2 regions of the Clostridium sp. LXY-7 genome follow, and region 1 is predicted to be linked to the other one. Evidence: a T-box and tRNA genes for the amino acid it is inferred to sense, from the RefSeq annotation. Region 1 holds a T-box; the other holds one or more tRNA genes.
The links. A T-box is a leader RNA that pairs with one kind of tRNA and senses whether it is charged. The one in region 1 lies ahead of trpS (tryptophan--tRNA ligase), so its partner is inferred to be a tRNA-Trp.

Region 1 (15,625 bases):
TTTATAATCACCTTCACCAACTACTCTAAAATCATGAAAAGAAATAACTGTGGAAATCTCTTCTAGTACTTGAGAAATTTCTTCTTTAGCATTTAAAATTTCTTCATCATTAGTGGTAACTGGATCCATATGAATAAGTAAATATATACCTAGCTCTGCAGATATTTCTTTCTCAGCCCTATCAATGATTTCATGAGCTGTAATAACAGATATATCAAGAGGAATCTCTGCATGAATAGATGCTATGGTTCTACCAGGACCATAGTTATGAACTAATAGATCATGGACTCCATCTATGTGATCGTAAGATAGAAGCATTCTTTGAATCTCTTCTACTAATTCCTTATCTGGTGCATTTCCTAATAGTGGATTAAGGGTTTCTTTTATTAGACTATAGCCAGCATATATTATAATTCCAGACACGATTAAGCCTATATATCCATCTATGGGTAAATCTGTATACCTTGAGATAAACAGAGAAATAAGTACTGTAGAAGACGAAATTACATCACTTATAGAATCTATGCTGGATGCTTTAAGTGCTGAAGAATTAATTTTATTACCAACATTTTTATAGAACCTACTAAGCCAGATTTTAAATCCTATAGAAATAAAAAGTAGTATAAAAGCAACAGTAGAAAACTCTACGGGAGTTGGATTTTTAATCTTAGTTATGGAGGTTTTTACAAATTCAAAACCTACAGACAGAACTAAAAAGGCCACGATTAATCCTGAGATATATTCGAGCCGACCATGACCAAAAGGATGTTCTTTATCAGCGGGTTTGTTAGAAAGTTTAAAACCAAAAATAGTGACTAGTGAACCTCCTACATCAGAGAGGTTATTTACTCCATCAGCTATAACTGCAATACTATTTACAAGTAAACCAACACTGAGTTTTATAGCAAACAATATTATATTAACTACAATTCCAACAATTCCACCTAGATAACCATATTTTTCTCTAACTTTTTTACTCTTAGTGTTGTTGCTATCTTTTACAAATGTTTTAATTAACATATTAGAAATCAATATACTTACCTCCTTATATACATAATTCCTATTATAGCATAAACAGATTGTACAATATACATTAGTGAATGTTTATTTATTTGAGAATATTTATAGAAAGAGTTATAATTATTTTAATATACTATTATCAAATTTTATTTTAAGGGGGTTAAGTTATGACAGTAGAATTAAAGTTTGCTCATGAGCTTATAAATTTTTTATATGAGAGCCCTACAGCTTTTCATGCAGTTGAAAATGTAAAAAGCCAATTGCAAATGGCTGGATTTATAGAGTTGAAGGAGGAAGATAGCTGGAGTTTAACAAAAGGAGGTAAATACTACACTACCAAAAATGGATCTGCATTAGTTGCATTTACTATAGGAACTGGGGAAATAGAAGAGGAAGGCTTCAAAATTGTTGGAGCTCATACTGATTCACCGACGTTTAGAATTAAACCAAATTGTGAGATGACATCAGAAAATAATTATATAAAATTAAACACAGAAATTTATGGAGGTCCTATAAGAAATACATGGATGGATAGACCACTTTCAGTAGCCGGCAGAGTGGTTATAAAAGGAGATAATCCGCTATTTCCAGTGCATAAATTACTAAATATTAAAAGACCTATTCTTATAATACCTAATTTAGCTATACATATGAATAGAGAGGCTAATTCAGGATTTGAATTAAATCCACAGAAGGACACATTGCCATTACTTGCAATGGTAACTGAAGAACTTGAGAAAGAGAACTGTCTTGTAGAAGTCATTGCTAAAGAGCTAGGGATAAAAAGAGAAGATATAATAGATTTTGATTTATTCTTATATGAATTTGAAAAAGGTTGTATTGTAGGATTAAATGAAGAATTCATATCTTCAGGAAGATTAGATGATCTTCAAATGGTGCATGCAGGAATCGAAGCTATTAAAGATGCTCCCATATCAAAGGGAACTAATGTTATGGTTTGCTTTGATAATGAAGAAGTTGGAAGCTCTACAAAACAAGGAGCAGACTCTGATATGTTAGCTAATATTTTAGAGAGAATATTAATAAATTTAGGTAAAGGTAGAGAAGGGTTATTTAGAGCGCTATCTAAATCTTTCATCATCTCTGCTGATAATGCTCATGCAGTACATCCTAATAGTGGTGAAAAGCACGATCCAACTAGCAGACCAATAATTAACAAAGGACCTGTTATAAAGATCAATGCTAATTGTGCTTACACTTCTGATGCTGATTCCTCAGCAGTTTATGAAAATATATGTAACTTAGCAGGGGTACCAGTACAGAAGTTTGTAAATCGTTCAGATGCTAGGGGAGGTTCTACCATTGGACCAATATCCGCTACCCATCTTAATATTCGTTCAGTAGATATTGGAAATCCTACACTTTCAATGCATTCTATTAGAGAGTTAGCAGGTGTCAAGGATCACGTTTATGTAATGAAGACCTTCTTAGAATTTTATAAGCTATAATTTAGTATGGGAGGCTGTCTCAAAATGCATAAATATGCATATGAGCAGCCTGTTTTCCATCATATGCCTAAAATACCTATTTTATATCCCGAAATATTCTGCAAAACCATAATTTTTAAAATAAAATTAAGGCTGTTTCAAAAATTTTTGTATATCATACTCATTTTGAGACAGCCCCTTTACTTAAAGGAGCTAGATATGAATAATTTAGAAAAGTTATATGAATATTATCCACCGTTAAAAAAAATTAATAATGAGAATAGAGGAGTAATTGAAAATAATGTTATTTTTAAAACCTATAATTTTCATCAGGAAACCATAGAAGAATATAATAGTTGTGCAGGATTTATGTTTGTAGTTAAGGGGAAAATTAATATATTTAAAGTTAATGAAAATGGAGAAGAAACACATCTTTATACTATTGGAGCTGGTGAAATTTGTCACGGAGCATTATCTTGTATATTATTTAATAAACCAATAAATATTAGAGGAATAGCTTTAGAGAAAACAGAAGCATTTTTTATGCCTATGGAAATATTAAAAGGTTATTTATTAAAAGATGAGATATTTTTAAAATATATATATATTAGTCTTCATGATAAGTTTCAACTTCTTATTGAAAGTATGGAGAATATAACTCATGACAGCGTGGAAAATAGACTGGTAAAGGCTATGAGAAAAAAAGAAAGCAATATTATATATACTACTCATGAAAGTTTAGCTAAGGAAATTGGTTCATCTAGAGAAGTGGTTAGTAGAAAGCTCAAATCTTTAGAGAGAGCGGGATATTTAAAACTTGAAAGAGGAAAGATTCAAATTATAAAGAAATTAATAACCATCAAAGATATATAAATTAATAGCAACATATGACAAAATACGACCATTTTATGGCTAGTTTTTTTAACTTATGATATAGTGTTTTAAGGAGGTGCACTTATGAAGAGATTTAGTAATTTTAAAAATATAATAGGAGCTCTATTAGTAATAATTTTAGGAAGCTTATTTATAGTTGGATGTAGTAGTGAAGTAGGTAAGGACAACCAAAATGAAGCAGTTAATAGCGTTGATGAATTGAAAGTACATTTTATTGACGTAGGGCAAGCAGATTCTATTTTGATAGAAGGTAGTGAAAAAATTATGCTTATAGATGCTGGAAATAATGCAGATAGTGAGTTAGTAAAGGAATATCTAAATGCACAAAATATTGAAAAAATCGATTATTTAGTTGGAACTCATCCTCATGAAGATCATATAGGTGGGCTTGATTATGTAATAAATAATTTTAACATAGGAAAAATTTATATGCCTAAAGTTACTGCAACAACAAAGACTTTTAGGGATGTAGTTGCAGCTGCTAAAAATAAGGGATTGAACTTTACAACGCCTAAGGTTAGAGAGGTTATAGACTTAGGTGATGCTAAGTGCACTATATTAGCTCCAATAAGTGAAACCTATGAAGATACAAATAATTATTCAATTGTTATTAGATTAGAGCATGGAAACAACTCATTTTTATTTACAGGAGATGCTGAGGAAGTAGTAGAAAAAGAAATGATAAATAGTGGAGTTAATCTACAATCCACAGTACTTAAGATAGGACATCATGGAAGCAATAGTTCTACAAGTAAAGAATTTTTAGAAAAGGTTAATCCTAAGTATGGAGTTATTACCGTTGGGGTAGATAATGATTATGGTCATCCAAGACAGGATGTAATGAATAAATTAAAAGAAAAAAATGTTGAAGTTTATAGAACGGATGAGAATGGAACAGTTATAGCAACTAGTGATGGTAGCATAATTAAATTTAATACTTCACCAGGGAGTTATAATGGATTAATAAAGGGTAAAAGCCCTAATTCAGAAAATAATAGTTCTATGAATAATGAAGAAGAAAACAAGTCGGACAAAGATACTGTGGTTTATTGGACACCTAATGGTAAATCTTATCATTTGAATAAGAAATGTAGTGCTTTATCTAAGAGCAAGGTTATAAATTCAGGAGTATTAAAAGATTCTCCTAAAACAGATCCTTGCGATAGATGTGCAATTTAATAGAATCAGATTATAAGGCTATATAGTTTTAATTAACTATATAGCCTTAATTATACTATCCTTATTACAGGATAGTTTTAGATATATGCAAAGTAGGTAACAAAAAATATTAACGAATATCATGATTTATATAGATCATAAGATGGGGCTTTGAAAAGTAAAAATATCATAATAAAGAAGAGGTAGAAAAATAAAATAATCTATCTCTTTTTTATTATGATATTTTTGGATAAGAAAAGAACATATGGTAATAATACAAAAGAAGAAATCGAAAGAAAGGAAGAGTATAATGAGGAGTTTCATAGCAGTTACATTATTTATACTTATGATTATACTTTACAGACGTACTGTTAGTAAGAGTGAACGTGTACAAAGTGTTAAAATTCAATGGAATATAAGAAATAAGACAGTGTTAGAAATAGAAAAATTAGCTCAACAACATAGAGAGATAGAAGAAGTTAGATTTAGTAAAAAGTTAATGTATGATGTAGAGAATAGTTATAACAATATAATCCTATGTCATAATTTTTTTAAGAGAGAATATCAAAAGGGATATAGAAGAATTCAAGGCAGTGAATGGATTTTAGATAACATCTATGTTATAGAAAAAGAATATAAAGCATTGATAAAGAGTATAAGAAAAAGTTATGTTAAGAGTTTGCCAGCTATTAGACATGAAGGTGAAGAGCGGTTTCCTAGGGTTTATGACTTAGCTAGAGAAATAATAAATTCAAGAGAGTTAATGAGTGAATCTTTCTTGATAGAATATTTAAATAAATATCAAAGTATAACTGTTTTAACTAATAGAGAATTATGGGCATTATGTGCAATGATGAAAATGTATTATATTCAAATTATAAGTAGAGTATGTTCAGAAGTTACCCTAAAGGAAAAAGATAGTAAGAAGGGGGGAGAGATAGGGAATATTTTTATAGCAAATCGTGAAAATGGATCCTTAAGCAATATAATTAACCAATTAAATTCAAAAGAACTCCCTACTAGTGAATATTTTTGGGAAGCATTATTAAAAACATTAAGAGACAATGGAGTCACTGATGATGAAGTAGAATTATGGATTGAAGATAGATTAAGAGAAAGAGAAATAAATGAGAATAAAATTTTTATTATGTCAGAGCAAGCTAATATAAGCTATTCTAAAGCTATTAGCCATTCTATATTAAATCTTAGAGCAATTGAAAATTTTAATTGGATAAAAATATTTCAATTAACTAGTAAGGTTGAGGAAATATTGGTTAAAGATCCAACGGAAACATATATAAATATGGACTTTTATTCAAAGCAATTATATAGAAATATAATAGAAGAAATATCTAGAGGAAATAACATACCTGAAATTTTTATTGCTCATAAGCTATTAAGTTGTGCTCAGGGCACTAAGAAGTTTCAATTTGAAAATCATATAGGTTATTATCTTATAGATGAAGGACGAAGAGAATTAAATAAAGTTTTAGATATTGATTTCAAGGGATTTGAGAAAGTAAAAAATATAGTAAAAGGAAAGGCCGTAGGGACATATTTATTAGCTATAGGAAGTATAATTCTTTTACTTTCTATGGGATTTATCACATGGAGTTATTACAATGATAATGATGTGAGATTTTTCAAATATGTATTGGCCTTTATAGTTACATTGATTCCTTTAAGTGAAGTGGTTATATCAATATTTAATTGGAGTGTTACTCATATGTCTAAGCCTAGAACTGTCTGTAAAATAGATTTAGAAAATGGAGTTCCAGATGAATATAGTACAGGAATTATAGTTCCTACAATAATCTCTTCAGTTAAAAGAGGTAAAGAGTTAGTTGATAATATGGAAGAGTACTACTTAGGGAATAGAGATGAGAATTTATATTATATCTTACTCGGTGATTATGTAGATAGTGATGAGGAAGACGAGAAAGAGGATAAATATATATCAGAGGCTTGTAGTTCATATGTAAATCTTTTAAACAGTAAATATTGCGCTAAGAGTAAAGAAAGGTTCTTTTTTTTATGTCGGAAAAGAATTTTTAATAAAAAAGAGAATAAATGGATGGGATGGGAAAGAAAAAGAGGAAAGGTAGAGGAATTTAATAGATTTATAAGAGATGATAAAAATACTAGTTATATGACTTTTAATCAGAATATAGAAACACTAAAGAATATAAAATTTATCATCACTTTAGATGCAGACACCATATTGCCAAGAGATACAGCAAAGTTGTTGATTGGAGCTATGATACATCCACTGAATAGAGCTTATATAGAGCAGGGGGAAAATAGAGTTTGGAGAGGTTATGGTTTAATGCAGCCAAGGATAGCTGTATCATTGCAAAGTGCCAATGAAACTTATTTTTCTAAAATTTTTTCAGGTAATACAGGAATAGATGTTTATACCACTGCGGTGTCTGATGTATACCAGGATTTGTTTGGAGAAGGCATTTATACAGGCAAAGCCATATATGATGTAGATGTATTTAATAGTGTATTAGGTGGGGTTATTAAGGAAAATACAGTGTTAAGTCATGATTTGTTAGAAGGATGCTTTTTAAGAACAGCGCTATTAACGGATGTTGAACTTATTGATGGATATCCTGCTTATTATAATTCCAGCGCCAAAAGGCTTCATAGATGGGTAAGAGGGGATTGGCAGTTAATTCCATGGATATTCAGAAAAAATAGTATAGATGGATTGTCAAAATGGAAGATTATTGATAACTTACGAAGAAGTTTAGTAGCACCTTCAATGATTTTGCTTTTAATATGTTCATTATGTATGGTAATGCCCGATGGGTTGGATAAATGGTATATGTCGGCATTTATAGCGCTAATCACTCCTATATTATTTGACATCTCTGAAAATGCTGTTGTTCCTCTTAAAAGTATAAGTTTGAGTGGAAAAGTAGATAGTTTTTCCATGGCTTTGAAGCAGGTGTTTTTTATATATGCCTTCTTACCATTTCAGGCTTATTTGATGATAGATGCAATAGTTAGAACTCTTTGGAGAATGGGAGTGACAAAATGTAATTTATTACAATGGCAAACTGCGGAAGAAGCGGAGAGAACTTCAGGAAAAGATATAGAGAGCTATATAAGGTATATGTGGAGTGGAAGCTTAATAGGCTTAATAATTCTGTGTATGGCATTTATAAATAGTATGGATACTTTTCTTGTTATGTTACCAAGTGGATTATTATGGTTTATAAGCCCTTGGATTGCTTATAGAATTAGTAAAACTAATAAACATAAGATTTATCTAGAAGAACATCAAAGGAATTTAATAAGAAGAGTTTCTAGAAAAACTTTTGCGTATTTTCAAGATTTTATTGGAGAAGAAACTAATTATTTAGGGCCTGATAATTTTCAGGAAGAACCATATAGAGGTATAGCTATGAGGACATCTCCAACTAATATAGGATTAGGTCTAATGAGCAATATTGTTGGAGTGGATATGGGATATTTAGGAATCATAGAAGCCATAAGTTCTATAAATAAAACCTTAGATACTATGGAAAAATTGGAGAGTTACAAAGGACATTTTTATAATTGGTACGATATTGGAACCTTAAAACCACTTTTTCCTAGATATATTTCTACGGTGGATAGTGGTAATTTAGTTGCTTATTTATATGTAATACAACAAGGGTTAAAAGATTTTATAGAGAAGCCTTATGCCAATGGAAGAGTAAAAGGAGTAAAAGATACTATAGAATTAGCATTATTAGAAGTTAAAGATGAATCAGTACAAGAAAGATACAAGGAAAGTTATAGAAAGATTATTAGATCCCATAAAAATATAGAAGAAATATATCAAATACTATTAGATTTAAAGGGAATTATGGAGGCTAATATATGTAAAGGATATTGGAATAGCAAACTATTACATGAAATAAATAGTTATATAGAAGAGATAACATACTTTTTTCCTTGGATAAAAATAGCTAATGAAAAATTTAATAAATTAGAAGAGTATAATATCTTAAACATAGAGAATAAATGTAGTTTACAGAATATATGTAATAGTATTGAAAAAGTTTTAAGCGCAGAGGGGAAAGATATAGTTTCCGATATTATGATAAGTTTATCTATAGGAAGAAAAAATATATGGGAATTTATAGAGAAATGTAATGATACAATGAAAAGAATTGATGAGCTTATTAATAAGACGAATTTTTCCATGCTATATAATTCTAAAAGAAGGTTGTTTTATATTGGATATGATATAGAAAATCAAATGTTTACTGATAACTATTATGATCTATTGGCTTCAGAGGCCAGAATTACAAGCTATATAGCTATTGCAAGAGGGGAAGTTTCTAAGGAACACTGGTTTACTTTAAGCAGGGCTTTAACTAAAATGGGAAATAGAAATGGATTAGCTTCTTGGAGTGGAACTATGTTTGAGTATTATATGCCTAGGTTGATTTTGAAGAATTTTGAAAACTCACTATGGAGTGAGACTTATAATTCTGTAGTAGATTATCAGATGGAATATTGTATGAATAAGGGCATTCCTTTCGGAATATCAGAAAGTGGATACTATACCTTTGATTTAGATTTAAATTATCAGTATAAAGCTTTTGGAGTACCTAAAATAGGTTTAAAAAGGGGATTAGAAGATGACTTAGTTGTTTCTCCATACTCTTCAGTTATGTCTCTTATGGAAAATATACCTAATAGTATAAAGAATTTAGAACTTTTAATTTCTTTAGGTATGGAAGGCAAATATGGATTCTATGAAGCTTTAGATTATACTAAAGGGAGAAGAAAAAATGAGAAGTACAAAATTGTAAAATCTTTTATGATACATCATTTAGGTATGAGTCTATTAGCCATAGATAATGTAATAAATCATGATATATTGCAAAGAAGATTTCATGATATACCTATAATGAAGAGCTGTGAATTATTACTTCAAGAGAAAAATTGTAAGAATGTAGTTTTTGATAGAGTAGAAGATAACAAATACTGCGAAGAAAAATCTGATAATACAATGATATATATAAGAAATTACAATAAACCAATAACTAAGTTTCCTAAAACTCAATTATTATCAAATGGCAAATATAGCATCATGATAGAGAGTTGTGGTAGTGGATATTCAAAGATAGATAATACATTTGTATATAGATGGAGAGAAGATATTGTAAATAGAAACAATGGAATGTTCTTCTACATTAAGGATTTAACTACAGAAGACTTTACGTCCACAACATTTGAACCCTGCATGGAGGCAGATGATAGTTATAAAGTTAAATTTTATCCATATAAAGCAGAATTTATTAAATCTTGGAGAGGGGTTTCAATAAATACATCTGTATATGTACTTCCAAAGGATGATTGTGAATTAAGAAGAATAACTTTAGAAAACAACTCCAAGGAAGAAAGAAAGCTTCAATTGACTAGTTATTGTGAAATTGTATTACAGACATATGACGGAGATTTAGCACATCCTGCCTTTGGAAATCTATTTGTTACTACTGAATATATCAATGAGTTAAATGGTGTAATAGCAAGAAGAAGAACAAGAAGTGAAAGAGATAGGGAGAAATATGTATTACAAAGACTATTGATAGAAAATGGAATTAATCATTTGGAATATGAAACTGCTAGATTGAATTTTGTTGGAAGAGGGAACTCAAAGAAAAATCCTATATCTATCACTAATGATTTAAAACTCAGTGAATCGGTAGGAAACGTATTAGACCCAATTATTTCACTAAGAGGAAGCATAACTTTAAAGCCTGGTGAGAAATGTATATTTAATTATATTACGGTAGTTGGAAACTCCAAGGAACATATATTAACTATAGCAAGTAGATATGATAACAATTATATATTGGATGAGGCTATAGATAATCTTCAAAGAGAAACTAAAAAGAAGCTTTTAAATAGAGGTATAAAACCTCCTCAAATGGAGCTGTATGAAAGTGTTGGAAGTAGTATTATATATTTAAATTCTAGCTATAGAAATAGAGAGGGAGCAATAGAACGAATAAATAAAAACCAAAGTTCTCTATGGGCATATGGAATTTCAGGTGATTTACCAATAATACTAGTTATTTTAGAGGATGAAAAGCATAGTGATATAGTTAGGCAAACTATATGTTGTAATGAATATTTAGGACACCATGGATTAAAAGTAGATTTAGTAATAATAGTTAGTGAACCAATAAGCTATGAGAAACCACTACAAACTTCGATAAAGCAGATTGTTTTAAACAGTAGCTTTAAGGATATGGAAAATAGACCTGGAGGAATATTTATTCAAAGTAGTGCTACCATGAACAAAGAAGATATTGAATTGCTCAAGGGAATAAGTTCTCTAGTGTTGTATGGCAATAAGGGAAGTTTATGGGATCAAGTATCTCTATTAATGAAAAACACCTATTATGATACCAGAAATCATGGAAAAATTGAGGCTGGGGTATGCAAAGTGAATTCACCATTACAATATGATGTAAATACCTTAAAATTTTTTAATGGGTATGGTGGATTTAATGAAATTGGAGAATATATTATTGTTTTAAAGGATAATATTAGCACACCAGCACCTTGGATAAATGTAATAAGTAATAAAGACTTTGGATTTCATATAAGTGAAGTTGGAAGTAGTTATACTTGGTATAAAAATAGTAGAGAATTTAAAATAACTCCATGGAACAATGATTTTATTGAGGATACCTTAAGTGAAGTTACTTATATTAAGGATGAAGAGAGCAGTGATGTGTGGACTATAACTCCTGAGCCTATAAGACACAAGGGTGAATATGTGATTACACATGGTTTTGGTTATTCAAAGTTTAATTGTAACTATGATAATATATTTGGAGAACTGAAAACTTTTGTGCCAAGTGATGATACAGTAAAAGTATTGATAGTTAAACTTAAGAATAACGAGAGTAGGAGAAGAAATTTATCCGTTACCTATTATGCAAAGTTAGCAATGGGAGCTATGAGAGAACATAATTATAAAAAGGTTTATACTCATATAAATAAAGGTCAAGGGTATATATATGCTAGAAACCCATATAGCTCAAACTTTTCTGGCAGCAGAGTATTTCTTAAAACATTTGGAGGAGAAAGTAAATCTTTTACAGGTGATAGAAGCAGCTTTATAGGTATGTTAGGAAGCCTCTCTAAGCCTGAAATGATGGATGAGATTGATTTAAATAATCTTGCGGGAGAAGGATTAGATCCTTGTTTATGTAATAAAGTTCATATTGTGTTAGAGTCTTTTGAAGAAAAGGAAGTAGTAATAATTTTAGGAACGAAAGAACAGGTAGAAGATATAGACATATCTATTAATAGATATAAAGATTTATCGTACGTTAAAAGAGAATTTGAGAATTGTACTGAACAGTGGAATAAGTTATTAGGTAAAATTAAGGTAACTACTCCGGATCAAAGTTTTAATTTAATGTTAAATGGCTGGTTAATGTATCAAACCATAAGCTGTAGATTATTTTCTAGAACTGGATTTTATCAAAGTGGAGGGGCGTTTGGATTTAGAGATCAACTTCAAGATGTAATTCCATTGATATATGTAGACCCAACCATAACAAGAGAGCATATTTTGTATGCCGCATCTAGACAGTTTGAGGAAGGGGATGTAGAGCACTGGTGGCATCCTGTAGTGGATAGTGGAATAAGAACTAGATTCAGCGATGATTTATTATGGCTACCCTATGTAACGAGTATTTATGTGAAAGCAACTGGAGATTATACTATTCTAAATGAGAATGTAAGATATTTAAGCGGCGAGGAACTGCAAGAAGGAGAAGATGAAAGATATGATATCTATGGTAAATCAAGTTTAGAAGAAGAGCTTTATTTACATTGTATAAAATCTATAGAAAGAGCTTTAAATTTTGGTACTCATAACATACCATTGATGGGAAGTGGAGACTGGAATGATGGAATGAGTGAAGTCGGTAATAAGGGAAAAGGAGAAAGCGTATGGCTAGGTTGGTTCCTGTATGATTTATTAAATCGGTTTATAGAGGTTTGCGACTATAAGAAAGATCTTGATAGAAGCAAAAACTATAAACATGTAAAAGAATTTATAAGAGATAATATAGAAGCTAATGCTTGGGATGGAGAATGGTATAGAAGAGCTTATTTCGACGATGGAACTCCGCTAGGATCTAAAGATAATAGTGAATGTAAAATAGATGCTTTGGCTCAATGTTGGTCTGTAATTTCAGATGGTGGAGACCATGAAAGAACAGAAATAGCCATGGAGTCTTTGAAGAAGAACTTAATAAAGTCTAAGGAGCAATTAATACTTCTTCTTACTCCACCTTTTAATAAAAGCAAACTTAACCCAGGATATATTAAAAGCTATGTTCCAGGAGTGAGAGAAAATGGTGGTCAATATACTCATGGAGCTACTTGGGTTATACTAGCTTATGCAAAAATGGGGAGAAGTAACGAAGCGTATAGACTCTATTCTATGTTAAATTCTATAAATCATGGGGATACTACAGAAAAAATAGAAAATTTTAAAACAGAACCCTATGTAATGTCAGCAGATGTCTACTCTGAGCCACCTCATGTAGGAAGAGGAGGGTGGAGTTGGTATACAGGAAGCTCTGGATGGATGTATACTATAGGACTTCAATATATATTGGGGATGGAATTAGTTCAAGGAAAAGGCTTTACTATAAAACCGTGTGTACCTATTGAATGGAAGAATTACACTATTGAATATAATATAAATGAAGCTCATTATATTATAAATATCAATAGAGGTGAAAATGACAAAATTTTATTCAATGGTGAAGTTATGGAAGGAGATATGATACCAATAATGGAAAGTGGAGAGTATATAATAGAGGTAACATTTAAATCGTAGATATTTAGGTTAATTATATTAAGAATGAAATCGAAAAAATAAACAGTATAAAAAGTAAAAAGTATAGCCAGAGATCTCTGGCTATACTTTTATTTTGGGGTGTTTTTATTTATCGAAGTCAATGGTTGGTCTTTTAAATCTAGTAGATCAGAGCCACCATTGTAGGTATAATCAAATTCAACGTTAGATATATTATTAGCAACTACAGGATCCACCACATGATTTGGAAGAAGTACAGAATCCTCTAAGGAATAAGATTTTACAGGTTTTAAGCTAGCATCAAAAAAATCACGCTCATTAGGACCATAGGTAGTTTTATTTTCATTGTGTTTTTTTTCCATATAAATTCCCTCCTAAATTTGAAAATTGTACTGATGTTAGTGTACGTTAAACTCTTAAATAAATACTAGGTATAAAATGTAAAAGGACTTGACTATTTTTAAAAAATATGATATGATAACTTAAAATATTAAATAAAATCGTTGAAGCGAAGTAAGTAAACCTAAAAACAAATTTTCAGAGAGTGATATGTGGTGAAATTATCATAATTATGTTTAGGTTGAATGGGTCGTGGAGATATTGGATGAATTATATTTAGTAGTCTTAATCGTGTCTCTCACGTTATAGAGAGAAGATATTTTATGTATCTTATAGAGATAAGGCTATTAATTGCCTTAAAATAGGTGGTACCGCGTATTTTATGCCCTATGGAGTTTTTCCATAGGGTTTTATTTTTATAAACATTATATGAGAGGAGCAATAATTATGGAAGAAAAAAGAAAAGTAATTTTTAGTGGAATAAAACCTTCAGGAGATTTAACTTTAGGAAATTATTTAGGAGCTATAAAGAATTGGGTAAAACTTCAAGAGGATTATGAATGTTATTTTTGTGTAGTGGATCTTCATGCTATAACTGTAAAGCAAGTTCCAGCACAATTAAGAAAGAGAACATTGGATATATTAGCTATTTATATAGCATCAGGAATTGATGTAGAAAAGAATACACTATTTATACAATCTCATGTACCAGCACATTCAGAAGGAGCATGGCTTTTAAATTGCTCTACCTATATGGGGGAGTTAAGCAGAATGACTCAATATAAGGATAAGTCTAAGAGTAGTGGAGAAAGTATACCAGCGGGACTATTTAATTATCCAGTATTGATGGCAGCAGATATCCTATTATATGGAGCAGATTTAGTTCCAGTAGGTAAGGATCAAATGCAACATCTAGAATTATCTAGAGATATTGGAGAAAGATTCAATAAGTTATACAGTCCTACATTTACCATACCAGAGGGATATGTTCCTAAAGCAGCAGCAAAGATAATGGACCTTCAAAATCCATCAAAAAAGATGTCAAAATCAGACTCTGATAGTGAAAATGCTAATGGATATATTTTAATAATGGATCCACCAGAAGTTATAAGAAAAAAAATATCTAGAACTGTTACAGATAGCATAGGTATCGTTAAATACAATGATGAACAGCTAGGAATTAAAAATTTAATCAATATTTTAAGTGCTATTAGGGGAATTTCGCCACAGGATATAGAAAAGAACTATGAAGGTATAGGATATGCTAAATTTAAAGAAGATGTGGCAGAAGCAATAGTAGAAGAGTTGGCGCCTATTCAAGAAAAAGTTAAGGCCTTATTAGAAGATAAAAACTATTTAGAAGGAATATATAAAAAAGGTGCTGACAAAGCTAATTATGTAGCAAATAAAACATTAAGAAAAATGCAGAGAAAAATTGGGCTTATTCAATTATAATATAATGCTTAAAATAAAAAACCTATGAGAAAGGAAATTTTCTCATAGGTTTTTTAAAGATAAAGGTAGCATAGTCTATTATTGTATATTCAAATGAAGATAATTTCTCTTCAAGCTAAAATATCTATTTTAGATATCATCTTTATAGTTTCCATAGTAATTTCTAGACAATAATACATTATAACAATATATACGAATTTTTTCAACAATAAACAGGATAAAAATCAATTTTTCTATTTGTTTTAGTATTATCTATATGTTATTATATAAATTGTGCTTAACATAGAAATACTATAATTACAATAGTAATTTATATAATAACAAGGAGTGAATATGGTGGTTGATTACATAAAAGAGATTGAAAAGAGAAGAACCTTTGCAATAATTTCTCACCCAGATGCAGGTAAAACCACACTTACAGAGAAATTGCTTTTATACGGAGGAGCTATTAGGT
Region 2 (15,625 bases), on a different contig from region 1:
TATATATTCCTATATATGACTATACAGCAACTCCTTGGTTTATTTTTTATTATCTATTGTCAACTAAAATTATACTCTAACCACTTAGCTTTTACACTAAGTATCTTCTATGGGTGGAATATTTAGGGCTATGTCTTTAATATCTTGTTGTTATCTTACCTTGTTTTGTATGTATAATTAGAAGGGAGGAATTATATTAAATTCCTCCCCATTTGGCATTACTTGTTCAGTTCTCTAAGTAAATTATTATACTCATTAAGAACTACGTCAAGCTCTTGACTAGCTGCAACAACTACAGGATCTGCTAAATCTTCTTTTTGTTTAATAAGTTCTTGCAGTGCTTGTCTTAAGTTATAAATTTTTCTGTACATTTCTTCAATACTTTCCATAATAACCCTCCTTTCGCTCTTTATTATAATCGTGCTGAGGTATATTATGGAAAACTTGAGATAAAATAAAAGACACCTAGTTTCCTAAGTGCCTCTTTGGAGGAGGTTATGTCTAATTTCAGCTTTCCATACTATCATTATCTCATGTTTAAAATACTATGATAACTCCGACATTTCACCATTGTTATACTGCATCTAGTTTTAATCCATATATCCCAAATACCAATATACTTAGTTCATTAATCATGTCTATATGAGCTATTATAATTAGTGTTTTACTCTTGCTTTTCTAAATATGCAACGAGAAGAGATTTAAAAAGCTTCAAAATTCTTATAAAAAAATAAGTGATTTTTTTATAGTGTTTAGTTAGACAACCAACACACCAAAAACCACTCATTTTATGATAAAATAAAAACTCAGCAAACCTTTCAGTTTACTGAGTTTCTGTGGCAGGGGCACGAGGACTTGAACCCGGAACCAACGGTTTGGTTATATATTTTTTATATAAAGATTGTAGTAATGCTTTATTTGTCAACATTACTCTACACTTCCCTACTTTATTCATATTCTAAATTTTTATCAATAATCTCTTGGTTTATAATACAAATTTGTTGATTATGGCTTATACTACTGTAATCTTTTTAAAGCTTCACCTTTTTCTATTAAACAATCTTAGTATAGCTCTATTATCTATGTTTAATTTATATATATTAAATATCCTACTTTTCCTCTTCTCTTAAATTTGTTTGTCCAATTAATTGGCTGTTCTTTGATATCTGCTATATAGAAATCCTTTCCAAAGTCTAAAGCATTCCTTAAAAAGCTAATGAAGCTTTTTAAGATGAAGTAAAGCGCTACATTTAATTTAACAATTCAGCGCTAAAAAAAGTTAGAGAGCAATACAATTTCCATAAATAAAGACAAAAGATATATTCATATCATCATCAAATAATAACATGTCCGCTTCTTTACCAATTTCAATACTTCCTTTAAATCTACTTACACCAATGGCTTTAGCAGGAGATAAGCTAGCCATCCTTATAGCATCTTGAATTGGTATATTTAGCCTATTCACCATATTGTATACTGCATCTTTTAACTTTAATGTTGACCCAGCTAAACCTCCATTCTCTAGACGAGCTGCTCCATTATTAACTATGACCTTTTGTCCACCTAATTCATATTCTCCATCTTCAAGACCAGCTGCCCTCATAGCATCGGACACCAATACTATTTTATCTACGCCTTTTGTTTTTAGAGCAATTTTTACAGTTTCATCATGCAAATGTATTCTATCATAGATAAGTTCACAATATACTCTATGGTCTGTAAGAGCTGCCCCTATTATACCTGGCTCCCTATGGTTAAATTCTCTCATACCATTAAATAAATGTGTGGCTACACTTACACCATGATCTATTCCCTTTCTGGCTTCGTTAAATGTAGCGTTGCTATGAGCCATGGAAACAGTAATATTTCTATCTTTCAAATAAGAAATAATCTCCATAGCTCCATGAATTTCTGGGGCTATAGAAACCATCTTTAATTTATCTTTAGCTACTTTTACAAATTCCTTAATAATCTTCAAGTCTGGCTCCTTAATATACATTTCTGGTTGCGCCCCTTTTCTAAGAAGGGAGAAAAACGGCCCCTCAAGATGAATACCAAGAATTTGTGAAAAGGCTTTTTTGTTTTTATAATTTGCTATATTTTTTATAGCGGTAATAATATTATCATATGAAGAGGTTATTATAGTCCCTAAGTAGGAAGTAACTCCATTTTTTATATGAAATTCTCCCATTTTATCAAGGGTTTCCTCTGTACTATCCATAATATCATGACCTGTGTTGCCATGGTTATGAATATCGATAAAGCCAGGTGATAAGAATCTTCCTTCTCCATCAATTATTTCACTCATTAAGTCTAAACTTATATTTTCTTCTAAATCTATATCTATTATCTTACCTTCATTGATTATAACACAATATCCTATTAACACACTATTAGGTGTGATTAATCTAATATTTTTGATTAAAGTACTCATTAAATCTCCTTTTTATAATCTAATCTTTTCAATAACTATATCTTCTATAAGCCTATTAATATTATTAATGTCTACTTTTCCTGTTTCTTCTTCCAAAGCATTAGCTGTACCACAGGCCACTGCTAATTTTAACATATTTTCAAATTCATAATTTCTTTTTAAAGATACAGCAAATCCTGCTATCATTGCATCTCCTGAACCTACTGGATTGATAGCCTTTACCTCAGGCACTCTTACTCTGTACATATAATTATCATTAAATACCAAACAACCCTCTCTTCCAAGAGATACGGCAACTATATTAATACCTTGTTTAATTATAGGACTTACTCCTTTAATTATATCCTCTTCCGTAGAAATAATATTTCCAATGAGATTTTCTAGCTCTTCCTTATTTGGTTTGATTAAATATGGTCTAGCTTCCATACCCTTCTTTAATGCTTCTCCACTAGTATCTAACAAAATTTTCTTTCCTCGTTTATTGGCTATCTCTATTAAATTCCTATAGGTCTCTACCTCCATATCCTTTGGCATGCTTCCTGAAATACATATAACTTTAGAATCTCTAATTAGCTCTTCATATAACTCATAGAACCTTTGCATATCTGTTTGTGATATCAAAGGACCAGACTCTAATATCTCTGTTTGACTACCATCCTCTGAGATTATTGCCAAGCAGCTTCTGGTTTCACCATTAATAGAAACAAAATTATTCACAATATTTATTTCATCTAACTTATCCTTTATATAGCTCCCAGATTTTCCTCCTAAGAAGCCTGTAGCTATCACAGGTTCATTGAGAATTTTTATTACTTTTGCTACATTTAATCCTTTTCCTCCAGCAGTATATTGAAAATCATCAGTTCTAAAAACTTTTCCCTTCTCAAATCTCTCAATGTTATACCTTCTATCAATTGACGGGTTTAAGGTAATAGTAATCATAGCCTACCCCCTATTTGCACTACCACAAATTTGTATCTTCTCTACTACCACCTTTTTCAATGCCTCTTTAGCAGGTATTAGGTAATGCCTAGGATCATTTACTTTGGGGTTTTCATTAAGGAATTTCTTTAATGCATTAACAAAAGGCATTTTTAGTTCTGTTGCAATATTAACTTTACAAATACCATTTTCTATTGCTCTTATAACACTTTCAGCCGGCACTCCTGAAGCTCCATGTAATACTAAAGGGATACTAACTAAGTTGTTAATCATATTTAATCTCTCGAAATCCAACTTTGGTTCACATTTATACACTCCATGGGTGGTACCTATTGCAACTGCTAATGAGTCTATATCTGTTTTTTCAATAAAGTCCAAAACCATATGGGGATTTGTAAGCATACTATCTTTTTCTTCAATTTTTCTCTCATCTTCTTGTCCACCAACTAGACCTAGTTCAGCTTCTACACTTACATTATACTTATGTGCAAACTCCACCACATCTTTTGTTATTTTAATATTTTCCTCATAATCCTTTAATGAGGCATCTATCATTACAGACTTATATCCTTCTTTTATGCATCTTTTTATGATTTCAATATCTGAGCAATGATCTAAATGTAATGAAATGGGGATATTATACCTTTTAGCCCCAACTTTAGCCATTGAAACTAAATAATCCATCCCTGCATAATCAATAGTTCCTGGTGAAGTAGCAATAATTACTGGTGAGTTTAACTCATTAGCAACTTCTAATACTCCCTGCATGGTTTCCAAGTTATAAATATTAAAAGCTGGAACAGCATATTTATTTTTTTTACAATCTAATAACATTTCTTTTGTTGAAACAATATCCATCTTATTCACCTCTCTAATATCAATTTATATAGTTAAAATTCCTTCATGGTATATGCCTTATCTATTTGTTTTATAAAATTCTAATAATGCTATACTAATACTCCACTTTCTTTATCAAATATATGAATTTTCTTATCATCTAGATATAGTCTTATATTATCCCCTTTTTCCACAATATTATCTGAATTTACTCGAGCTGTAAATGAATTGCCTTCCATTGTAAGGTAGAGATACTTCTCCGAACCTAGCATTTCTATAAAGTTTAATACACCCTCTAAGAAAACATCAGTTTTCTTATCATTATAATACATATGCTCTGGTCTAATCCCCATTACAACATCTCTATCTAGGTATCCCTTCTCTACTATTCTTTTACCTTTATCATTATCTAATTTAATCATGGAATTAAGGAGTTTTATGAAAACATCCTCACCCTCTTTAATAACTGTAACATCCATAAAATTCATCTTAGGGCTCCCTATAAATCCAGCTACAAAAATATTTGCTGGATTAGAATATACATTCTCTGGTGTATCCACTTGTTGGACTAAACCATCCTTCATTATTACAATCCTATCTCCCATTGTCATTGCTTCAGTTTGATCATGAGTAACATAGATAAATGTAGTTTCTAATTTATTGTGTAGCTTTGTTATTTCTGCTCTAGTCTGAATCCTTAATTTTGCATCTAAATTTGATAATGGTTCATCCATCAAGAAAACCTTTGGATTTCTAACAATAGATCTTCCAAGAGCAACTCTTTGCTTTTGACCGCCTGAGAGAGCTTTAGGCTTTCTATGAAGCAGTTTTTCTAATCCTAGTATTTTTGCAGCCTCTTTAATTTTCTCATCTATTTCTTGTTTTGAATGTTTTCTAGATTTAAGACCAAAGGCCATATTGTCATATACAGTCATATGAGGATATAATGCATAATTCTGAAAAACCATGGCTATATCCCTATCCTTAGGATGGACATCATTGACAAGTTCGCCATCAATATATAGGTCACCTTTAGAGATCTCTTCTAATCCTGCAACCATTCTAAGTGTAGTAGACTTTCCACATCCAGAAGGTCCTACCAATACTATAAATTCTTTATCTTTTATTTCCAAATTGAAATCACTTACAGCAGTTACATCACCTTCATATATCTTATATAAATTTTTAAATAATAAACCAGCCATAAAAATTCTCCCTTCATATTTGGGTAGTATTTGGGTATCTTCAAAAATAATAGAAATATGTTAATCTGTTTTCTTTTAAATACCTTAATTTATTCAAAGATTAATGGATTTCCCATTTTAATTGCTCTACTTTTATATTTTCAACAATATTAACATTATTTTTTCCCATTTTTATAGTTGAAGCATATAGTGCAGCACCATATACTGGCTTTAATATAGGAGTAATTAACTTAATGTGTCTATCTTCATCTTGAAAATAGTTTCTTAGTGGAGCTAAGACATATTCTCCTGCATTAAATACTCCGCCTGAGTAAGAAACCAATAATTTTTCCTTAGGTAAAAAGACTAATTTGTCTATTATGGATTTAATAGTTAGGTAAAGCTCAAATGCAGCTTGTGAATAAGCTTCTATTGCAATTTTGTCATCTTCTTTAGCCGCTTTATATAATAATTTAGCAAGTTTTGCAACTTCCTCTCTCTTCATTTCCATCTTATTCACAACTATATCAAGTAAATCAAAATCATTTTCAATACCAAATTCTCTTCGAACAATATGGTATAAAGGTGTTCTCTCTAATCTTCCATCAGCCTCTTTACTAAATATCTCTATGACCTTTTTACCAATCCAAAATGCTGAACCTTCATCTCCACAAAATGGTCCCCAGCCACTAGATCTTGCAACCTTACCTCTATAGTCCACCCCATATCCTATTGCACCTGTTCCAGCTACAACATTTATTCCAGGGGCACATCCTAGAGAACCTGCCCATGCTACTACAGCATCATTTACACATTTATATGTATCTTCCAACAGGATACTTTCAACCACTTTTTCAATATCATCAATATCTGTTGATATTTCTCCATATCCTGCAATCCCTATTACAGAAAAATCTATCCCCCGTATACATATATTTGCTTGCTTACAAACCTCTTCTATACCTTTCACCATAACTTTTTCAAATATTTCTAAAGATGTTTGTTTGTAATGACAGGTAGGTTTAATATCATGACCAAGTACCTGTCCATTTTCGTTTATTATGATGAATTCGGTTTTAGTTCCACCTCCATCTACTCCTAAAAAGTTCAAACAAACTCCCCCTATCACTAAAATATATATATTAAAAATTATTGTAATACTCCTTCATATTCACTACTTTGTTTGTTAATCTTGATTCCTCTGCTGCAAAAGCCATCATATGACTTTGTACAGAAACATTAGCAGATGTCAAAGCTTTACCTTTATTAGATAAGATTAAAGATATGAAATCTTGCATTATCCCTGTATCTCCACCACCATGGCCTCCGGTTATCTGCTTAGGATTTAGTACTTTTCTTTCATTTGTATCAAATAGTTGAATTTCTATTTCATTTTTACTGTCTATTGAACGAATTTCTCCTTTAGTTCCCATTATTTTAAGGGTTCTATTAACTTGATTTGTAAATGCTGATAAGTTAAAAGTGGCTGTAACATTATTTTCAAACTCCAATATGGTACTTTGATGATCAACTACATTATTATCACAATTGTATACACATCTGCCATAAGGACCTTCCTTAACTGCTTTTTCAACTTCTTCTATGGTTTGAGTCTCAACTATTGCAGTAGTTGGCCACTTTCCAACATTGCTGTAATATAATTTAATTGCTGAATAAGGACACTGGCTTTCTATTTTGCATTCAATACATCTATCCCCTGCACCTTCAGGTTTTCTTTCTTTTTTGAAATAGCTTAATTCTCCAAAGGAAGCAATTTGGGTACAACTACTTCCCACTAGCCATAACAAGATGTCCATATCATGACAAGATTTCTGTAGCATTAATGAGCTTGATAAGTTAGAATTTCTCCAGTTTCCTCTTACAAAACTATGAGCAAAATGGAAATATCCAATATTTTCGTTATGTTGAATAGACATTATATCCCCTATTTCTCCACTGTCTATTAATTTTTTGATATTATTAAATAAAGGTGTATATCTGAGAACATGACATATCATGAAAATCTTATTATTTTCCTTTGCAAGCATTCCTAATTTCATTACTTCATCTGGGATACTTGACATAGGTTTTTCTAAAAGTATATGATAATCTCTTTTTAATGCAAGCTTTGCAGGTTCAAAATGTATTCTGTCTGGAGTAGCGATGATTACTGCATCGCAGAATTTATCTTTTTCTAAAAGCTGCTCCCATGATTCAAATTGATATTCTGGCTTTATATTATGTTTTTCTGAAAACTCTCTTCTTTTTATCTCATTTGGTTCTGCTACTGCTACAAATTCTATATGCTCAGGATTTGTAAGTGCATAATTTCCATAAATATCCTTACCTCGTTGTCCTGCTCCTATTAACCCAACTCTAACCTTTGACATTTTTAATCCCCCTTAACTAATTAAGATTTTTAAAATATTATAATTTGAAATTCAATTATATTAGCCTTTTGTTCCAGTGAAAGCCATTCCTTCAACAAATTGTTTTTGGAATATTAAGAATACAATTATCATAGGCCATATAGCAAGTACCGTTCCAGCCATCATTACTGGGTAATTGGTAGAATGCTGTCCTTGCATAGAAGCAAGACCTGCTGACAATGTCATCTTATCTATAGATGTGTTTGCAATTAAAGGCCACATTAACGAATTCCAACAATATAACATTGTACTTATTGCAAGTGCAGTTAATGCAGGTTTAACTAAAGGAAGCATTATCTTGGTCAATATTTGAAAACGATTATAACCATCCAATACTGCAGCTTCTTCTAACTCCTTTGGAATATTCATAAAAAACTGTCTCATTAAATAAGTGCCAAAAGCGCTAAATAAACCAGGAAGAATAAGGGCAGGTATTGAATTTAATAATCCTAGTTTTTTAATAATCATAAACTGAGGGATTATAAATATTTGCCCTGGTACCATAAGTACAGATAGTATAAGAATAAATATAAAATTTTTCCCTGGAAAATCAATTCTCGCAAAGGCATATCCTGCCGTGGAGCAAAAAATTAGTTGTCCTATAGTGGTCACTACAGTGTATACAATAGTATTGTAATAAAATGTTCCATAGGGTAGTGTATCTATAGCATCTTTATAATTGCTCCACTGTAGTGAAGATGGAAAAATTTTAGGTGGTATTTGTGTCGTTTCTCCTAATGTTTTAAGCGATGTTAGTATCATCCATATAAATGGTATCGCCGTAGTAATTACTCCTATTATTAAAAGAAAATGTATAAGAATTTTTTTATTTTTATTTAAATTTAATTCATTCATTTCCAACTCTCCTAACCTATTCTTACTAATCAACAAATTTCTTCTGCAGTTTAAGTTGAAATGCTGTAATAATAAGTATTATTGCAAATAATACTATAGAAATTGCTGATGCATATCCTTTATCAAGATATTCGAATGCATTCTTGTAGAATAGATATACAATAGACATAGTGCTATCTATTGCCATACTAGTCTTGCTAATCATCATAAATATTATGTCGAACATTTGAAGGGCACCAATCAATGATGTAATTGAAACAAAGAATATTGTTGGTGATAGCAAAGGTAAAGTTATTGAGAAAAATTGTCTTATTGGGCCCGCACCATCTATAGTTGCAGCTTCATAATAAGATTTTGGAATTCCCTGGAGCCCTGCAAGAAAATAGATTATTTTCATTCCTAAGGAACTCCATATGCCTACAATTATTAAAGCTGCCATTGCGTATTGAGGCTCTGCTATCCAAGCATGTCCCTCTAAACCAAGCTTAGCTAAAATTTGATTTATTAAACCATATTGTCCATTGTAAAGCCATTTCCACATCGTTGCGATGGCAGCAGGCATAGTTACAGCTGGCAAGAAAAACAATAATCTATAAAATGAGATTCCTTTTATCTTCAAATTTAGTAATGTAGATATAATAATTGATAAACAAATACTAATCGGAACAGATACTATAGTAAATTTAAAAGTATTTAATAATGCTCGTGGGATACTGGGATCAGAAACAAGTCTTTTATAATTTTCAAGTCCAATCCATGAGTATTTTCCAAAAGAGCCTAAATCAGTAAAGCTATAATACAGGTTTTGAAAAAAGGGTATTATATAAAATAAACCCAGCCCTAATAATAATGGCAGTATTAATAAGTACCCCCAAAGACAATCATTTAACTTTTTATTTCTAAATTTACTCTTTTTCTTAGGAGGTTGTTCCTTTTTAATTTCTCTTTCTTCAATAATTAATGTATCCATTTTACTCCCCCTTCTTTAAATCTAAGGAATAGTACAAACTAGGTGAACTCTTTAAAAAAAGTCCAACTAGATGTACTACTATTAGTTTTTACCTTATTTTTCTTGCTGAAGTGCTTCGTCCATTTCCTCACCGATTTTTTTTAAGCCTTCTTCAACTGATATTTGTCCAGCCCACATTTGCTTAATATATTTAAGTTCAATATCATTCCACTTTGGTGTATTTTTTGATGCTGGATACATTATTGAATAGTCTAATTCGTCAACATATGCTTGAAGATTTAGGCCAGGATAAGTTTTTTTCCATATATCTAATACATCCATACGTGCAGGAATAACTACTCCTGATTTTGCCCAAATTTCATTTGCTTCTTTACCTCCAAGAAACTTCACAAATTCCCAAGCTTCTTTAGGATGTTTTGTATTAGCAGAAATAACATTACTCAATCCATGTATTACTGCTGCACGCTCTTTAATCAATGGCATTACAGTTAAATCAACATTATCTTTTATTAATTCATTTTCCATAAATACAGGTACATTCCATGAAGCCGCGTTAACCATGGCCAATCTCTCAGCCTTAAACATGTCTATTTCATAGGTATCTGCCATTTCTTCTAGAGTAGGTGATACCCCCTCTTTTATAAGATCTATCCACATTTGTGTTCCTTCAATAGCTTCAGGAGAATTATATCCTGATTTTTTTCTATCCTCTGAAATTATAAACCCACCGTTTTGAGGTATTGAGTTATAAAGACCTTCTTGTGTATCAGGTCTTGCAGCTATTCCGTAAACACCTTTTTCTTTATCTGTTAGTTTTCTAGCAGCTTCAACCAAATCATCCCATGTCCAATTCTCATTTGGGTATTCTACACCTTTCTCATCAAACAGCTTTTTGTTATACCATAACGCTGTTAAATCCCAATCTTTTGGAATACCATATAGTTTATCATCAATAGTATATAAGTTTACTAAGCTTTCTGGATACAAATTTAAGTCGATATTATCTTCTTTCACCTTATCATCAATAGGCAACAATATTCCATTTGATGCATATTTAACTATATTGGGACCATTCATCCAAAATATATCTGGAAGAACTTCACCAGTAGCGGCAGCTTCTAGTTTTGTCCAGTATTGGCTAAATGGTGTTAATTGAATATCAATTTTAATATTTGAATTTTGTTCTTTAAATTTGTCCGCTATTTCTCGTAGTATTGGTTCTTGATACTTATCCCACAATCCAAAGGTCAAAGTTACATTGTCGTCATTACCAGAAGTTTTCTTATCAGTTTCTCTGCTACATCCAGCAAGTATTGTAGTCACTATAATTACAGAGAGAATGGTACTTATCATTTTTTTAAATTTCATAATATTTTCCCCCTTAAATATATTTTTTATAGTTATTACTTGTAATTATAAATTGATACTCCCTTAACTACTCTATTAACAAGTCCACTTGGATTAGGATCGTCAGGTTCTACATGCACTTTTACTGAATATAATAGTGCGAATATTTGAGCGTAAACTAGATAGAGTAATGATATATAAGTTTCATTCTCAACTTTAATTGGATATTTACTTAAATAAAATTGATAATTTGAATTTTTTTCAACCTCTTCATCATATTCCTTTGTAACTGAGATTATCTTATGCTCTCCAGTATTGTTGTAAACCTCATTTAACATGTCTATATCATATTTTCTTGCATAATCATCTATTGAAACATATAGAAATATTAAAGTTTTATCATCAACAATGGACTTAGGACCGTGTCTAAACCCTAAGACTGTCTCATCATAAGATATAATTTTTCCCCTAGTTAGTTCTAATAATTTTAATGAGCTTTCTTTTGAAATTCCAAAAAAACTACTAGACCCTAAATATACAACCCTCTTATAATCATAATTTAATAATTTCTTCTGTTCTTTATATCCAACATCTAATAAATGTTTGCCGATGACCGACATTTCAAATATCTGTTTTTTATTCTCTTCAAGGTTTTCCATATCAAAAATCAATGACGCCGCAAGTGTCATACAAGTAAAGCTACTAGTCATTGCAAATCCTAAATCATTAGATCTATTTGGCATAAGTAATAAAAAAACGTTTTCATTCTCCTTGGACATTTTTGCTAGTTTTCCTTTTGAATTGCATGTGACAAATATATGACTTATGTCATCAACTAAATTATTAGCTAAATCATAAGCTGCCACACTTTCGGGACTATCCCCTGAACGAGCAAAGGATACCAATACTGTAGAAATATCCTTTTTAAAATATGACTCCGGATTAGAAACTATGTCCGTTGTAGGTATAGATTCAAAAATGTATTCCTTTCTTTTGTTTAAATAGGGAATCACTACTTCCCCTACATAGGCAGACGTTCCAGCTCCTGTAAATACAATTCTAATCTTTTTCTTTTCAAGTCTTTCCTCTATAAACTTGTTAATACTATCTTTGTTACTTTCGATTATTTCCAATGTTTCCAACCAAAGCTCAGGTTGTTGGTATATTTCTTTGGCTGTATTAAATCCATTCAGTTCTTTCCATTTTTCTTCATTAAATCCAAACATTCTATCACCCTTTATCATATTATAACGTCATCATGTCATCATGTTGTAATTACCAGTTGTATTAAAAAAATTTATTTTTTTAATACAACATGATATTTAAATTTATCTCCTCTTGCAATGCCTTTTGTATATTCAATAATCATAGTATTTTCATATGTTATTCTCTCTATCATCATTGCAGGCGATCCAGAATTATACTTTAATATTTCTGCTTCTTCTTCCCTGGCTAACACTGGTTGAAATATTTCCTCAGCGCAGGTAAATGTTGTTTTGTATGCCTCTGTAAATATATTGTACATGGCATCTTTTTCTAGTTGTTCTTTTGTAAGCTCTGGGAATCTGCTATAAGGCACATAACTTGTTTCTAGCATCATAGGTTCATTATCAGCTAGTCTTAATCTTGTAAATACATAAATTTTTTCTCCTGACAATAAATTCATCTTTTTTGCTAACTCGTCATTACATTCTATTGATTTAAAATCTAATACTTGTGATGATGGTTTCTTCCCTATTTTTTTCATTTCATCAGTAAAGCTATAAAACTCTAGAAGGTCTTGTTTCAATTTTCGGGGTGAAACAAAGGTCCCTTTTCCATGTTCTCTATATACATATCCTTCCCTCTCTAATTCTTGTATAGCTTGTCTTACAGTAGATCTACTAACATTGTAAGTTTCACACAACTCTCTTTCTGAAGGTAGTTGATCATTTTCATTCAGATACCCTTGTTCCATCATTTCTATAATTATATCTATCAACTGGTAATATAATGGTATTCTGCTTTCTTTATTTATGCTCTTCATATTTTCCACCTACGATTATTTTTATTACTGGTACGTACCATTTATGTTAATATTATATTATTTCTCATATACTGTCAATACAATTTAACAATTTACTTTACTAAAATTACATCCTTTATTTGAAGAATAAAAAAACTATTTATTACTAAGACTTGAACCAAGTAAGAACAACAACTTTCATCATCAAGCTGTTGACCATGCGGGCATAAAAAAACTCAGTAAACCTTTGAGTTTACTGAGTTTCTATGGCAGGGGCACGAGGACTTGAACCCGGAACCAACGGTTTTGGAGACCGCTACTCTACCAATTGAGCTATACCCCTTCGTAACAAGACTTATTATATAATATATACGTAATAAAATCAATAGTTTTTATTTTATTTGCCAATAAAATATTAAAAACCATTGTTGAAAGTGAATTAGTCTATCATTAATATTTTTAATAATACACTATTCATTTTCAACTTGGGAAAGCTATTAATAAAGATAAGTTGAAGCATTCTCACAAATAGATATATTAAGCATTTTCTCTTTTACTATTTTTTTATAAGAACACAAAAATTCATTTAACTCATTATCCGTTAAGTCAATTTTCTTAAAACTTTTTAATATTACATTTTCATCTTGAAGTATTATCTCTAAGCTGTTTTTGTCATTACTAATGCTATATGTGTTTATAGTTTTAGTACTCATTCTAGCATTATACTTCTCTTGAAATCCAATAGCCTTCCTTACACCTTCATAATCCTTACCGATGCTCCCAAGCACACTGTTATTATCAATACCTAAATTACTCATCTCTTTTTCTATATCATCCATAGAAAAACCATATCTCTCCATAAGCTTTTTTTGTATATTCATAAACTTCTCTTGGGATATGTTATTGTCTAACATATACTTCTGTATCTTTCTACTCATTTCAGCCATAGATAATTTACCTTGAGACATAGTATAGTACATTGAATATATATATTCTTCAAACTTATCTATATCTTTATCCGTGGCTTTATTCTTTAACTCATTAAAATCTATTACATCACTAATTTTAACCATCTCCTAACATTAATAATTTTAATGCTTATGATTTATAAACTAGTATATTATATAAAACTCTTAATTTCTACTATGTTTAAATAAATTTTTTATTAACAACCACATAAATAAAATACAATTTATGTGGCAGTTAATAAATGGTTTATATAAATTATTCCAAAGTAATTATTGTACTTTAAACCCTGCTGCTTTAATTTTTTCTATAATTTGATCCATGCTATCGGTTCTTAGCCTAACAACTATTTCTTTTACTTCTGTTATACTCTTAGGATCTACAACTACAAAGCTAATTATATGTCCATTATTGTCCGTTATTATTTTAGATAATTTTGATATCTGTCCTGGAATATCATATGCTATGACAGCTAAACGATTTCCTCTATTTAATCCAAATACTTCTGTGAACTGATGGAATATAGCGTAATGTGTAACAATTCCTTTTAATTCTCCCTTTTTATCCACTACAGCTACAAATGAAATATTTTTAGTTTCTAAGAAATGAGCTGCCTCTTCTACTTGTTCTAATGGATCTATTACTGGTACATCTGTTCTCATAACGTTTTCAACTAAAAAGTCTGATAGTAAACAATTTCTTTCTATACATTTTTCATAGTAATACGTATATACTTGCTCTTTAGATATGCAGCCGTAGAATTTATCACCTTCCGCTACTGGTATGGATAAAAACCCATTTTTTTCCATTAAGCTTAGTGCATCACCTATGGTAGCTTTTGGTACTATTGTAACTAATTTTTCTTTTGGTAACATTAAATTTCTTACAAACATATTTATCCCCCTTTTCAAATCCATTTATATGTATATTATACTTTATTTTTTAAGAATAATGTATCAATTATATTTGTATAAAATAATTTTCCATATATTCTTATATTAATATGTAATGAATATGATATAATGTTACTAAATTTATATAGTTTATAAATTTTGGGAGGATAATATGAGTATAAGTCTTAGTAAAATCGTTATGGCTCTATCTATCTCCTTAGATTTAGCAGAAAATAATTTCATGAAGGATGTCCATGTGGTTGAACATGTATCAGAGGTTAACTTTTCAATGCATAAATACTCACACCACTCTCAGTGTACAACCTATATAGCTCTTGAGTTGGGTAGAGTCTTGAATCTAAGTGAGGATAGTTATTACAATTTATATGTCGCTTCTATGCTTCATGACATAGGGGCACAAAATATGTTAGATAAAGTCCATAATTCAAGTGAATATATTAAAAAACACTGTATTGAAGGTGCCCGTATGATTCAACAAACTCCTTCTCTTATACAGGTTTATGATATTATTCTATATCACCACGAAAATTATAATGGTACCGGTTGTATGAAGCTTAAAAGCTACCTAACTCCTTTTGAAAGCCAAATAATAAGATTAGCTGATTTAATAGAAATTAAATATGATTCTAATTTACAGCTTTACCCTGAAAAGGATAACATTATTAACTGGGTGAAATCGCAAAGTGAAATATTATTTAATCCCAAAATTGTGGATGCTTTCTTAAATATAGCTAATACTGAT

Region 2: it encodes a tRNA-Trp, which carries the amino acid that the T-box ahead of trpS (tryptophan--tRNA ligase) is inferred to sense. The anticodon was not compared.

Annotation. Positions count from the first base shown of each region.
Region 1 is NZ_JBLLJL010000005.1:128,343-143,967, reverse strand. Features, by position in the region: gene ACI48Q_RS17040 (cation diffusion facilitator family transporter) at 1-1,032, opposite strand, end outside; gene ACI48Q_RS17035 (M18 family aminopeptidase) at 1,188-2,489, shown strand; gene ACI48Q_RS17030 (Crp/Fnr family transcriptional regulator) at 2,688-3,341, shown strand; gene ACI48Q_RS17025 (ComEC/Rec2 family competence protein) at 3,426-4,541, shown strand; gene ACI48Q_RS17020 (glycoside hydrolase family 94 protein) at 4,831-13,398, shown strand; gene ACI48Q_RS17015 (hypothetical protein) at 13,488-13,739, opposite strand; T-box leader at 13,872-14,109, shown strand; gene trpS (tryptophan--tRNA ligase) at 14,164-15,171, shown strand; gene ACI48Q_RS17005 (peptide chain release factor 3) at 15,508-15,625, shown strand, end outside.
Region 2 is NZ_JBLLJL010000004.1:190,393-206,017, reverse strand. Features, by position in the region: gene ACI48Q_RS14195 (Spo0E family sporulation regulatory protein-aspartic acid phosphatase) at 219-389, opposite strand; gene nagA (N-acetylglucosamine-6-phosphate deacetylase) at 1,280-2,434, opposite strand; gene pfkB (1-phosphofructokinase) at 2,447-3,376, opposite strand; gene fba (class II fructose-1,6-bisphosphate aldolase) at 3,380-4,234, opposite strand; gene ACI48Q_RS14175 (ABC transporter ATP-binding protein) at 4,324-5,418, opposite strand; gene ACI48Q_RS14170 (N-acetylglucosamine kinase) at 5,519-6,508, opposite strand; gene ACI48Q_RS14165 (Gfo/Idh/MocA family protein) at 6,540-7,787, opposite strand; gene ACI48Q_RS14160 (carbohydrate ABC transporter permease) at 7,848-8,681, opposite strand; gene ACI48Q_RS14155 (carbohydrate ABC transporter permease) at 8,707-9,651, opposite strand; gene ACI48Q_RS14150 (ABC transporter substrate-binding protein) at 9,745-11,019, opposite strand; gene ACI48Q_RS14145 (SIS domain-containing protein) at 11,055-12,242, opposite strand; gene ACI48Q_RS14140 (GntR family transcriptional regulator) at 12,296-13,024, opposite strand; tRNA gene ACI48Q_RS14135 (tRNA-Trp) at 13,271-13,346, opposite strand; gene ACI48Q_RS14130 (DUF3867 domain-containing protein) at 13,501-14,067, opposite strand; gene ACI48Q_RS14125 (CBS domain-containing protein) at 14,242-14,862, opposite strand; gene ACI48Q_RS14120 (HD-GYP domain-containing protein) at 15,035-15,625, shown strand, end outside.